4 regions of the Ferdinandcohnia sp. QZ13 genome follow, and region 2 is predicted to be linked to each of the others. Evidence: riboswitches for the same ligand, from Rfam matches in the RefSeq annotation. Region 2 holds a riboswitch; each other region holds the start of a gene.
What was found. Region 2 has a riboswitch for cyclic di-GMP ahead of RGU12_RS11315 (sensor domain-containing diguanylate cyclase). Riboswitches for the same ligand answer to the same signal wherever they lie in the genome.

Region 1: it holds a riboswitch for cyclic di-GMP, as region 2 does, so the genes downstream of both, RGU12_RS15435 (anti-repressor SinI family protein) here and RGU12_RS11315 (sensor domain-containing diguanylate cyclase) in region 2, are expected to answer to the same signal.
Region 3: it holds a riboswitch for cyclic di-GMP, as region 2 does, so the genes downstream of both, RGU12_RS19310 (peptide chain release factor 3) here and RGU12_RS11315 (sensor domain-containing diguanylate cyclase) in region 2, are expected to answer to the same signal.
Region 4: it holds a riboswitch for cyclic di-GMP, as region 2 does, so the genes downstream of both, RGU12_RS20740 (EAL domain-containing protein) here and RGU12_RS11315 (sensor domain-containing diguanylate cyclase) in region 2, are expected to answer to the same signal.

What each region holds. Positions count from the first base shown of each region.
Region 1 is NZ_JAVIVW010000015.1:348,452-351,607, reverse strand. It holds gene RGU12_RS15450 (TasA family protein) at 1-141, shown strand, start outside; gene RGU12_RS23775 (DUF5658 family protein) at 301-597, shown strand; gene RGU12_RS15445 (hypothetical protein) at 612-815, shown strand; gene RGU12_RS15440 (helix-turn-helix domain-containing protein) at 857-1,183, opposite strand; gene RGU12_RS15435 (anti-repressor SinI family protein) at 1,353-1,481, opposite strand; cyclic di-GMP riboswitch class I at 1,511-1,600, opposite strand; gene RGU12_RS15430 (YqhG family protein) at 1,979-2,773, opposite strand; gene RGU12_RS15425 (DEAD/DEAH box helicase) at 2,751-3,156, opposite strand, start outside.
Region 2 is NZ_JAVIVW010000001.1:2,320,907-2,324,062, reverse strand. It holds gene RGU12_RS11320 (ABC transporter ATP-binding protein) at 1-765, opposite strand, end outside; cyclic di-GMP riboswitch class I at 1,046-1,130, shown strand; gene RGU12_RS11315 (sensor domain-containing diguanylate cyclase) at 1,473-2,663, shown strand; gene RGU12_RS11310 (YxcD family protein) at 2,816-3,103, opposite strand; gene RGU12_RS11305 (hypothetical protein) at 3,091-3,156, opposite strand, start outside.
Region 3 is NZ_JAVIVW010000015.1:1,120,993-1,124,148, reverse strand. It holds gene RGU12_RS19325 (hypothetical protein) at 1-64, shown strand, start outside; gene RGU12_RS19320 (NUDIX hydrolase) at 76-531, shown strand; gene RGU12_RS19315 (DNA-binding protein) at 665-1,234, shown strand; cyclic di-GMP riboswitch class I at 1,248-1,332, shown strand; gene RGU12_RS19310 (peptide chain release factor 3) at 1,732-3,156, shown strand, end outside.
Region 4 is NZ_JAVIVW010000015.1:1,344,712-1,347,867, forward strand. It holds gene RGU12_RS20735 (methyl-accepting chemotaxis protein) at 1-1,024, opposite strand, end outside; gene RGU12_RS20740 (EAL domain-containing protein) at 1,367-2,089, opposite strand; cyclic di-GMP riboswitch class I at 2,331-2,415, opposite strand; partial or broken gene RGU12_RS20745 (catalase) at 2,890-3,156, opposite strand, start outside.

The DNA of each region.
Region 1 (3,156 bases), on a different contig from region 2:
GCACTTCCTGTTGACGGGCCAAAACTTCCCAAGACGGGAACCAATACCTTTAACGTTTTAATTGTAGGAATTGCTTTAGTCTTAAGCGGCAGTATTTTATTTTTAATTTTAAAAAGAAAACGCTTAAAAACCGTTCGCTAATCTATATAGATTGATAAGGTGATTGTATTTGCAATGATGTTCTTTATTAAGAAATGTTTTAATTAGAAATAGGAGCTGACTATTTCTCTCCATTGACAACGCTGTGTATTTTTTAAAAGATTCTCATCATGGATTCATATTAATTTAGTGAGGTTCTTAATGAAATTTATCCTCATACTCCTAGCAAACTTAAATCTATTAGACGCATGTATTACCCATTTTGGAATACTTTGGGGCCATATTTCTGAAGCAAACCCGATAATGTTTTCATTATACGAAATCCATCCATTTTTATTTCTTTTTGTAAAAGCAATGCTTTCCATATTTTTAATTGTACTTATTTTCATAATTCGTTTTCCAGTGAGTAAAATAATTCATACTTTATCCTATGTAGCTACTGCTTTCTACGTCTATGTTATTTCCCTCCATGGCTATTGGATTATTCAAATATCTTAAATGGAGGAAACCCAATGTATACGAAAACATGCCCAAAATGTAGCCAGCCTTCCTTTTGTAGCAGTAAGTATGGTGAATGGGACTGCCCGATATGTCAAGCCGATCTTTCAAGCCTTCGTGCACGTGATGCTGGTGATGTTTTTCATACGACTCTACATAAGAAATACACAACTACCCATCTATCTGAATCCCATACCGCTTTCGAAACATACATATAAAATAAAAAATGCTTCAGGCAACGATGTCGCCGAAGCATTTTCTATTTATTGTTCATTTTCCATTTGTTGAATTCTAAGAATGATCGAAATTCCTCTTTGGAAACTCCTGATTTCATTGCCTCTCGTACAAGCCTTGTCCATTCTGAATCAAGTTCTACCCTTTCAGGCTCTGATTGTTCGTGGAGTAATTCGTTTACTGTTACGCCTAGTACTGTAGATATTTTTTCAAGAAACTGGATAGAAGGATTTGATTGGAGATTCCGTTCGATTGAGCTCAAGTATGATTTGGCAACTCCTGCACGATCTGCTAGTTCAGATAGTGATAATTGTTTTTGTAGACGATATGTTTTAATACGTTGTCCAATCATTACTTTTCACCTTCCTTCCTATTTTTATTATAACATATAACGAAGAATATGTTTTATAATAAGAACATAAAAAATGTAAATAGTATAAAGAACCCGGTATATTAACCGAGTTCTTTGGCATCCAATTGTTTCTATTTTGTTGAAGTTCCTGTATGAATTATTAGGTCTGTTATGCTGTTTTACTTTGGAGGAAAGCTTGAATATCCTGGATGCTCATTCCCATCTCCACTGCTTCTAATATAAGGTCGATCCATTCCTGATCCAATTGCTCATTTTTGAATTGTACTTCATTTAACATTTGATTTCCTCCCAAAATACATTAGTATTCCAGGCAGTCCAGCCATCATAATTGTAATCTACAACCTTAGATCTGTGACTTTGCGTCCCTATTTTTCAATAGGTTTGCCTTTGTCTGTTCAAACCTTAGCTGACTGACCTAACACGATAGTCCATATATGTATAGAACCTTTGTATTACATTAAGAAGTATAAAACACAGAAATTACTTTTTCTGTAAAAAACTGTCGATATCAAAATATTTATAAAAGACTGATAATTAAACGTGTAAACTATCGAATAGTGGTTAAATACTCCTGTTTATGTAGAACAAACTCGAAGAACAGGGAGAAGGGCCTATGATTTGTTAACTAGTTAAAAGGTATGGTTAATGTATAACGATATTCTAAAACGATTTTTTGTAATTTTTCCAATGAAATGCAAGGTATTTGTCGAACGATTTTTTAGAAATCACCTTAAAAAAATGTAACCTACCCCCAAAAATGGGGATAGGCCTATTTCAGATCGCATTTTGACAAAGATAAAACAATCCGCCATTGATAATTTCGACAAGAACTTTCGGTTCGTATTGGTCCTTAAGTGCTTCTTTTTCAATTTCATAGCTCTCTGGTTTTTCGTCAATTCCCTCATAAAAGGCATCTAACAGAGCTAAATCCTCGTCCCAGCGTTGTCTCGCTTCATCTGCCCATGCATGATCCTGTGATTCCACATAGCCTCTCACATATTGCTGAAGACGATTGACACCACTTTGAGGTTTAACTAACGGTGACATTGTATACGTTAAATCAGGAATTTTTGGTGTGAGTGGTAGTTTTTCAAGTTTTTCCTGAAAATCCTCAACAATGATTCCGTTGATTAGCTGTAAGCCCAGTGACATTAACACGTCACGTTTACGGTCACTTTTATAGGAAACCTTTACATTCAACCCTAGCCAAGGGAAAAGGGGAGTATTTCCTTGAGTACCCGGAGGCTTTTGTTGATACAATCGAATATAGCTTGCTAGCTTTTTTGTAGATTCAAAAATTTGGTGCAAGCGAGGAGCACCGAAATGGATAAAGTCACCTTTTACACTGTCGGGCGTTTGGTCACGATCTGTAATCAATGTTAGCTTCATCGGATTCGGTTCTCCACCTGTTTTTTCAACATATGTCCAATAAAAGGGGCGGTTCATGAGTTGTTTATCCAAATCAATTGTCAATTGCACGGTCATATACCCAGGATGTCTTTCAAGAATTTCACAATGATTTGAAACAAAATAATTCTCAAGAAAATTAACGATTTCCTGTTGCTGCACGCTGCTCACCCTCATTTTGTTCTTCAAAACTAATAATCGAAGTTAAATTTTCCATTTTAATTCTCATTTCACCCTCACTCCGAGATCGAAGCATGATATCTTGTATATGATCTTCAATATTACCAAGATCCAGCCTCGTTAAAATATCATCTAGTTGACCAATGACACGTTCAAACAAATTAATTTTTTCATATAATAGCTTTAAAATATGCTCTTCAACCGTGTTCTTCGTTGCGAAATTATAAATATGAACATCCTTTTCCTGACCAAGACGATGAATACGTCCAATGCGCTGTTCAAGTCTCATCGGATTCCAAGGAAGGTCATAGTTGATAATATGGTTACAGAATTGCAGGTTAATCCCTTCGCCACCAGCCTCAGTT
Region 2 (3,156 bases):
TTCAACTAAAAAGTCACGATGCATTTTTCCTTTTACGATATTCGATTCTCCGATAAAATCAGCGACAAAGCGATTGATTGGTTCGTCATATATATCGATAGGGGTGCCACTTTGTTGTATGTTTCCTTTATTCAATACAAAAATCTCATCAGACATAGCAAGTGCTTCCTCTTGGTCATGTGTGACAAAGATAAAGGTAATACCAAGGCGCTTTTGAAGGTCACGAAGCTCATATTGCATTTCCGTACGAAGCTTTAAATCGAGTGCTGATAATGGCTCATCCAATAAAATAATCTCTGGCTCATTCACGATTGCTCGAGCAATTGCCACACGTTGTCTTTGACCACCAGACATTTCTCTAATTTCACGATTTTCATAGCCAGTAAGGTTAACGAAGCTTAGGGCTTCTTTCACTTTTTTATCGATTTCCGATTGCTTCATTTTTTTTATTCGTAAGCCAAAGGCAACATTCTCATATACATTAAGATGTGGAAATAACGCGTAATCCTGAAACACTGTATTAACCTGACGCTTATTGGCAGGTGTGGTGTTTACTTTTTTACCATTAAAATAAACCTCTCCATCTGAGGGTTCGATAAATCCTGCAATCAAACGCAATATCGTTGTTTTTCCACATCCAGATGGACCAAGAAGGGTATAAAACTTTCCTCTTTCAATTTCAAAGCTGACATTGTTAAGGACAGGTGGGTCATTGTCATATTGTTTCGTCACATTTTTAAACTGGATAATAGGTATACTGTTCATAGCAACCCCCTTCTTTCTATATAAAATAAAATGATAGTTTTTGTGTAATCCGGCATAATTATACACGAATCGGCAAAAAATTCAATAACATTCATAAAGTCAAGGTGTAAAAGTATAAATTACAAGATAGTATATTGACCGAAAAAAGCAACTAGTAAATTAGTCGTAGGAATAAATTAACATTTTTAGAAAAAGGTGATGTCAATTCCATTGACCAAATGTGAAAATAGAAATATAATTATAGTACAATTTAAAATAATCTTTCTTTAAAGATAATTGTATAAAGGAAAGGCAAATTCATTGAAAGATGAAGACGCAAAACTATAGGGGCTAAGTCCAGTTGGACATGCCAGCCAGTTGCCGAGTAAAACTCGTATCGTAAGAGCGAAGATTAATCGGTATGTGATTAGTCTTTTTTTTTATACCATTAAGTAAGTTGTTGCTACTATTTTACTAGATTTTTGGATAAATTAGCATGTTCAAAAAGACGGGAAAAGGACCGCGCGTCTACAAAATTGCCTCTTCCTATGTGACGACATTTTAAGACGGTGAAGCTTTACCAGCGTATGTAGTATACGTGAGGAACTCCAGAAACAAGTCAGCATGCTTCCACAGGATGTTGGCATTTAGTTGAAGTTCCTCACTCGATGTGACATTTTTAACCGATCTTTTGAACATCCTTTAAAAAATTTTGGAAGTGATTATGCATGAAGAAAACCATCCAGAATCTGAACGTACTAAGAAAACTAAGCGAATTAATCGACAAGGTTGGTTCCGAAAAGAATCTGATTTCTGACGAGACTCGTAGCTTTTTTGACGAAATTGGTCAGGAACAAGAAGAACAAGAGATTACTAACACCCTTTTAACCCAACTCCAACAAATGAACGAACAAATGGAAAATATGCATTGGATGAACAAGCATTACCGTATCCTTCATGAATTTGCCCAAATTTGCAGCAAAACCCTAAATGAAAGCGTTCTTCTTCAGAAATCCTATGAGATGGTTTCACGTGTTATGCCAACGGATTCGTTTTACATTGCCTTGCATAATCCAGGTGATGCGCATATTCAAATGATTTTTATTATGGATAATGGTGAGCCTGCTCCACCTAGCACCGTAGAGTTTGGTGAAAATTACACATCAAAGGTTATTAAAACACGAGAAATCGTTCACCTCAAACATCGAAATCAAAACATTGAGTATGATACGAAAATGGGGGAAGGGGAGCAAGACACAAGATCTTGTCTTTTCGTACCAGTTGTGATGGATGATCAAGTAAAAGGTGTCATTTCGGCGCAAAGCTATAGGGATTTCGCCTATCGGAAGGAGCACGAGGATCTTTTGCAAATGATCGGTGCACAGGTTATCAACTCGATTGAAACTGCTCGATTATATGGAAAAATTTATACAATGTCCCGTACAGACGAATTAACTGGATTAAAAAACCATCGTGCTTTCCATGAGGATTTAGCACAATTAATTCGAAATGATGATGGCGAAATTACAGTTATGATGATCGACTCTGATGATTTAAAGAAAGTAAATGACCGCTTCGGCCATGATGCTGGTGATTTATATTTAAAGATCCTTGCAGACGGCATAAAAACGCTTTGCGATGATAACATGGAAGGCTATCGATATGCGGGGGATGAGTTCATGATACTCATTAAAACCCACATCGATTTGGGTGTGAAGGATATTTACTTTAAGTTAAAAGAGTACTACACGGAACACCCACTTATCGTTGATGATGAAAAAATCACCGTTTCAATTAGTACTGGCGTCGGTGTCTATCCGTATAACGGAACGACTGTTGATGCGTTGAAAAAAGCGGCAGATCAAGCACTGTACGCTGCAAAAGAAAGTGGAAAGAATCGCATAGTTTTGGCGAATTAAAAAAGCTCATCCATTTGGATGAGCTTTTTACAGTATTCTTGTCCAACATGTTCAAGGTCACAAGCCAACGCTCTGGAGGAAGGCATAAAGCACATTCTGTCAGCGCTCGTCTTGTGCTTGTCACCGACAGGCGGACACGATTAGCGCATTTCTTAGTTAATATGGGCAATGATGCCTTCTTCATCGTCTAATACAAGCTTAATTCCTGCATATGGGTCTCGATTCATAAATTCTCCAAGCCATAAACGAATCGCTTCGATTAGGTTTGCCATAATGAGGACCTGTTTACGGTCGTTGACATATGCTTCAGCGGAGAACCCGTAGTCATCATCATACATAAGCTCTACTTCGACTTCTTCTGGTTTTACTTGCTTTTTCAAGCCTATATAAACACAAATCGCATTAATAATTTCTTGTTCGGAAAGAATTAACGTCTCCATGGGTCTGCCTCATTTTTCTTACGATCTCTGATCATCACGAAGATTTTTCGAAT
Region 3 (3,156 bases), on a different contig from region 2:
TCTATCAATTGGAGTAGCACTATTTGGGCTTATCATATATCTGTTTTCAGAGATTAAAAGATAGGAGGATTTGTCATGGGCTATATCGAAGAGCTAAGAAAAGTTGTTGGCAACCGACCGCTTAATTTAGTTGGTACGGCAGTTGGAGTAATTAATGAAAAAGGTGAAATCTTGCTTCAGCAACGAAAAGACGGTGTTTGGGGTGTTCCTGGAGGATTTTTAGAATTAGGGGAATCCACAGAAGATGCGGGTAGGAGAGAAGTACTAGAAGAAACAGGGCTGCAAATCGGAAAAATGGAACTAGTAGGCGTGTTTTCCGGAAAAGGCCACTTTGTCAAACTACCAAATGGAGATGAGTTTTATCCCATTACCATCGCTTATATCACAAGAGAGATTGTTGGAGGACAGCTTGACGTGAATCGTGAAGAAGGGCTTGATGTACAGTTCTTTAGTCTCTATTCACTTCCAGAAAACATTAATCCGCTTATTTCCAATTTACTACATACTTACCGGCAAACTAGAAAAGTATAAAAAGCACTTGACAATCTTCAAAAAAATAAATTTACCAATGTTTTTTTAGTCCAATAGTATGATATGATAGTGGTATGTCATCAAAAGGCCTTTCATTCTTAGTGCGATTAAGAATGAAAAGGGGAATTTTGATTTGAAGAAAAGAACATGGACGTATGAAGAAATAGAGTTTCTCAAGGACAATGTAGGTCGAATGAAAATCTCTACGATTGCGAGTCACCTACATAGAACGGAGACGGCCGTTGAATTAAAGATTAAGAGATTAGGGATTTCCAATACAAAGTCTTTCACCGGTCAGTTAACGATGCATGAATTGGCAACTCTATTAAAAATTGATCCAAAGTCTGTAAAGCTTTGGATTGACAACCATGGATTAAAGTACACAAAAAAGGCAACACGAAATACACGGAAATTTTACTTTATTAAACCTGAAGATTTTTGGGATTGGGCAAAGATCAATAAAGACCGAATTGACTTCTCCAAAATTGAAAAAAATGCAATCGTACCTGAACCTAGCTGGGTTGAAGGGGAACGTTCCAAGCAGAAGAGGGTCAATTACCGGTCATGGACTACTGTTGAAATTCATTCCATGATTGAGCTTGTCGCAATGGGTAAACCATTTTCAGACATTGGAAAAAAATTAAACCGTAGCCCAATTAGCATTCAACGTAAATATCAGCGTATGCGTAACGCCATTAGATAAGCAGAATACCAAACTATACAAAAGGCAAAATTGTTGAAAAACAATGACGCAAAGCCACGGGCCTAAGGAGAACTCTCTATGGCGGCCGGGTTGCTATAGAATGGAAGGGTACCTTTATTTGATGACGAAAAAGTGGGAGAGACTAGTTGGTAACTAGCCTCTCCCGTTTTCTTTTTGCTAGCTTATTGATCTAGTGACTTACTATCTAACTCTTTAACGCCATTCATAATTTGTACTGCAAAACCGACACAAGTAAGAATAATACTTAAAGTAAGAAAATATGCTACAAACATGTAACCTTCACCTCATTACAGTATTTTTTCTATTTCTACTTTTAGTATAGTGTGAACCTGTGTAGTAGGCTGTGATGTGTATCACAGAATAGCCTCTTTTTTTGATATTCCTCGTGAAAATTGGAATCAATTCACGTTGTAGTTCTTTTTTTAATGTGATATATTTTTTTAGATAGAAATTGTGATAACGGAAGGATAATTTGCATGAGCTATATAGATGAAGTTCAAAAACGAAGAACATTTGCCATCATCTCACACCCGGACGCTGGGAAAACGACGATGACTGAAAAATTGCTTTTGTTTGGTAACGTGATTCGTGAAGCGGGAACAGTTAAAGGAAAAAAATCAGGAAAATTCGCTGCATCGGACTGGATGGAAATCGAAAAGCAACGTGGAATCTCGGTTACATCAAGTGTGATGAGTTTTCCTTATGAAGACTTTTACGTCAATATTTTGGATACACCAGGACACGAGGATTTCAGTGAGGACACGTATCGGACATTAACGGCTGTTGACAGTGTTGTGATGATCATTGACTCCACAAAGGGTGTTGAGCCACAAACGATTAAGCTTTTCAAAGTTTGTCGAATGAGAGGAATTCCGATTTTTACATTCATTAATAAGCTTGACCGTGAAGGTAAGGATCCACTTGATCTTTTAGCGGAAATTGAAGAGGTGCTTGGGATTGAGTCCTATCCAATGAACTGGCCAGTTGGTATGGGCAAACGATTTTTAGGGATTGTCGACCGTTATAACAATCGGTTCGTTCATTTTACTGGGAACGAAGATGAAAAAATCATTCCTTTAGAGGAGCTAGAGGACGGCAAGCATCCAGCCATTACAGATACACCGGTTTATGACAGTACACAAGATGAGTTACTCCTATTAGATGAAGCTGGAAACAATTTTGATGTGGAGCGTGTCGCTAACGGAGAGCTTACTCCTGTATTTTTTGGTAGTGCACTCGCAAACTTTGGTGTGGAAACATTTTTTAATACATTTTTACGATTCGCATCAGCACCGAAGCCTCGTAAAACAAATCTTGGCCTAGTTCCACCAGAGGACGAAACGTTCTCGGGGTATATTTTTAAAATCCAGGCAAACATGAATACGAAGCACAGGGATCGAATTGCGTTCCTACGTGTCTGCTCTGGAAAGTTTGAACGAGGCATGAGCGTTAACATTACTCGTACCGGTAAATCCATCAAATTGAATCAGACCCAACAATTTATGGCGGCAAGCCGTGAAACAGTTGATGAGGCATATCCTGGGGATATTATTGGTATTTATGACCCGAACGTATATCAAATCGGTGATACATTAATTGCTGGTAAAGAAGATATGCATTATCAAGAGTTACCTGTGTTCCCACCGGAAATGTATCGTAAGGTTCGCGTGAAGAACGTGATGAAGGCGAAGCAATTTAGAAAAGGAATTGAGCAACTCGTACAAGAAGGTGCGATTCAATTATTCAGACAGGAAACAAATGATGATTTCATTCTAGGTGCGGTTGGTCAGCTTCAATATGATGTGTTTGAATATCGATTAGAAGCAGAGTACAATGTTTCAGTTGAATTTAGTTCCCTCGGGAACCGGATTCCAAGATGGATTGCTAACAAGAATGTAGAT
Region 4 (3,156 bases), on a different contig from region 2:
CCGTTAACTGAAGCATCGTATCTGATTGTCCTTTAATTGACTCACCCTGTGATGCAACTTTCATGATTTCTTGAGAGAAATTCCCCATATTTTCATTTAGGGCCGTCGAAGATTGAGCTTGTTCTTCTGCTCCAGCTGATAACTCTTCCATTGTTGTTGCAATTTGCTGGCTACCTGCCAATACTTCATCAGCGTATTGCGTAAGTTGCTCCCCCCTGCTCTTTACGTCACCGGAAACAACTATTATATCTTCTACGATAGTACGAAGACTATCATTCGTTAAATTGACTGATTGTACAAGTGCACCTATCTCATCTTTTGATTTTGTTTTCAATGGTTCGTGTTTTAAATCCCCATTTGATATTTGTTTCATCCGTTCCACTACCATTTTGATTGGTTTCGAAATAATGTACGAGGTTACAAAACCAACAATGAGACTCAATACAATAATTAGGACTGTAATTATTGAAGTTACAGTTAATGATTTATCACCATTTGATATTGCATCTTTTCCTAATTCTGTTAATCTTTTCTCCCTCTCTGCCGCTAACTTTTCATAGCCAGACATTAAATCACGAGCCTCTGGTGTAAGTTTTTCAAGATTTCTAAGTGCCAATTCTTCATTTCCCGCATCGTATTCATTAAACACTTCAGTGGTTATGCTTTCTCGCCAATCAACAGTACGCTTTATTAAAGCATCAAATTCATCGGTAACCTGTATCTCCCTAATTACCTTTTCTGCCTGCTTTCCTTGCTCTGAATACTCATTAAATCGTTCCTTAAAGTCACCACCAAATAATACATATCCTCGTGCAGTTCCAATTCTATTTGCAATGGATGCTACTAATTTTTCATCTGCTATCAATAATTGAACTTCGTCGTCAACCATAATCTCGATATTTTGGTTTGCTTTCTTCGTAACATAAAAGTTATAAACTCCCAAAATAACAACTAACAAAATAACAACGAAAAATCCAAATAAAATTTTCGTCCTAATACTTTTAAAATTCGTAATTTCACTCATTAATTTTCCACCTTCATTATTCCTAAATTTTCATCTGCTTTTTATAATTAAAAACTCTATCATGGCCACTAATTAGTAATCTTTTACTTATCTCATGTATGTTTAATAAACAAACTATTTACATTAATGAATCTTGCTTGCTCATTTCCTGCATTACACCTTTGATTTTGTATAAATCTCATAAAATATATCAAGTCACGATTTCAAAACAACTTTTCATCTTTATTTTTCTCTGTTAGATCAAGGTATCAACATAACTGCTTCTGCTAGTTTTAACTACAACCTTCATAAGTTGATGATTCTAATTTCAGAATCTTTTTTTCATAACTTTACTTAATTCTGTCAAACAAGGACTGGTTGAGGTCTGGATAAGAAGTATCCTTGACAAAACTCCACACCCAATGATTGTGCTACATGTAATTCTTCTATTGTTTCTACTCCCTCCAAGATTATCTTTGTATCAGAGTCGTAAAAGTATTGCAAAAGTAATAAAATCATTCTTTGTTTCTGAGATGAATTAGGTAGATTTATAGAAAAATATCTTTCAAGCTTAAGATAATTGGGTTCTAATTCAATAAGTGTACACAAGGAAGCCCATCCGTGTCCGATATCATCAATTGCGATAAAATATCCCAGTTTTTGCAAAAAACGAACACGTTCTTTAATGAGATTAATATTCTCTATTACTTCAGACTCAACAATTTCAAATACTGAACGAAATCTTGAATTAGGGAACGCTTGTAATAAACTTTCTATAAAAGAGGGAAATTGAGGATTTAAAATCGTAGATGGATAAACATTTACGAATAACAATTCCTCTGTAAGTGATAGGCCACTTGAAAAATACGAAAAAAATGCTTTCCTAATTGATGCTGTATCCAATTCAAAAAGCCTATTTAACTCTTTTGCCCTTCTAAAGATCAATTCAGGATTTTCGTGATTTTTCCGAAAAAGAAATTCTGTTCCAATTTTTCTCATTTCATTTATGTTGTATATTGTCTGACCATGATGAAAAAAATCCTTCTTTCGAATCATTTGTTTAATATCAATATTGACCAATAACACAATTACTTTCATTCCTTAAACAAATTTCGATTCACGAAAATCTTCAATTAAAAACATTTTTCATCATAAAAAGACCTATTTTCAACAAAAATGCCGAAAACATCGGTATATTTTTACCCCAAAACCAATTCTTTGCTAGATTGAGAATGATAAAGGCGCCTAAGGTGTGAAAATGAAAGAAGCTGGAAGCACAAAAAAAGATGACTAAACCGAATAAACGGGAGTCATCTATCTCCGCCATTTCGGTAACCCGACTACCATAGCATGTTTGCTTTAGGCTCGTGGCTTTGCGTCCTTACCTTTCGATAAGTTTGCCGTTATCGTATAGCATATTCATTAATATATTACTTTAGACCTATTTATAATATGACAAAACTACTATAATTTCAACAAAATTAGACAAAATTCTTCAATTTTCTTTGAATATTGACTAGAAAGTAACATTATAAGCAGTTCCTATAGGGCACATCTTTTACGAAAAAAAAGGGGTATGAGCGGAAAAGTTATGCGTTTGTGAGGGAGTTGTAAGGTTGCAACTGGGCTTTTGGCCTCGTTTTTTGCTAAAAATAGTATTTCTGGCTTAAAAACAGTATTTTATGATTAAAAATAGTATTCCTTCAGTAACAACAGTATTTTTGAGTTAACGACAGTAAATAACGAATCGTCTATGGTCGTTAGCCCAACCTCTATGGCTCTTATTTTATTTTTATTGGCGTTAGCATGGACCCTATGGTCATTAATGAGGTTTCTATGGCTTTTAGCAAATTTCAAAGCTTTTTTTACCTAAGAAAGCATCGGTCCTGCCGAAACAGCTTTGCTCGAGTGTACTTAGAAACCGGCTCGTCGTCAACCTTGCCGTACGCTTCAAAATACCCGTGCGCCCCTGCCCCTCTTGCGTGAACCACCCTTTCTGGAACTCGTTCACGGTCAAAATGCGAGATCTTTTCAATAAAATCGTAATTCTCTAGTGTGGATGGCCCACGATTCCCAACTGTTCGGATATTTTGATTATCCGTAACCGGGTGTCCCTGCCTTTTTGTTAACGAATCAGCCGATTCCCCTGTGCC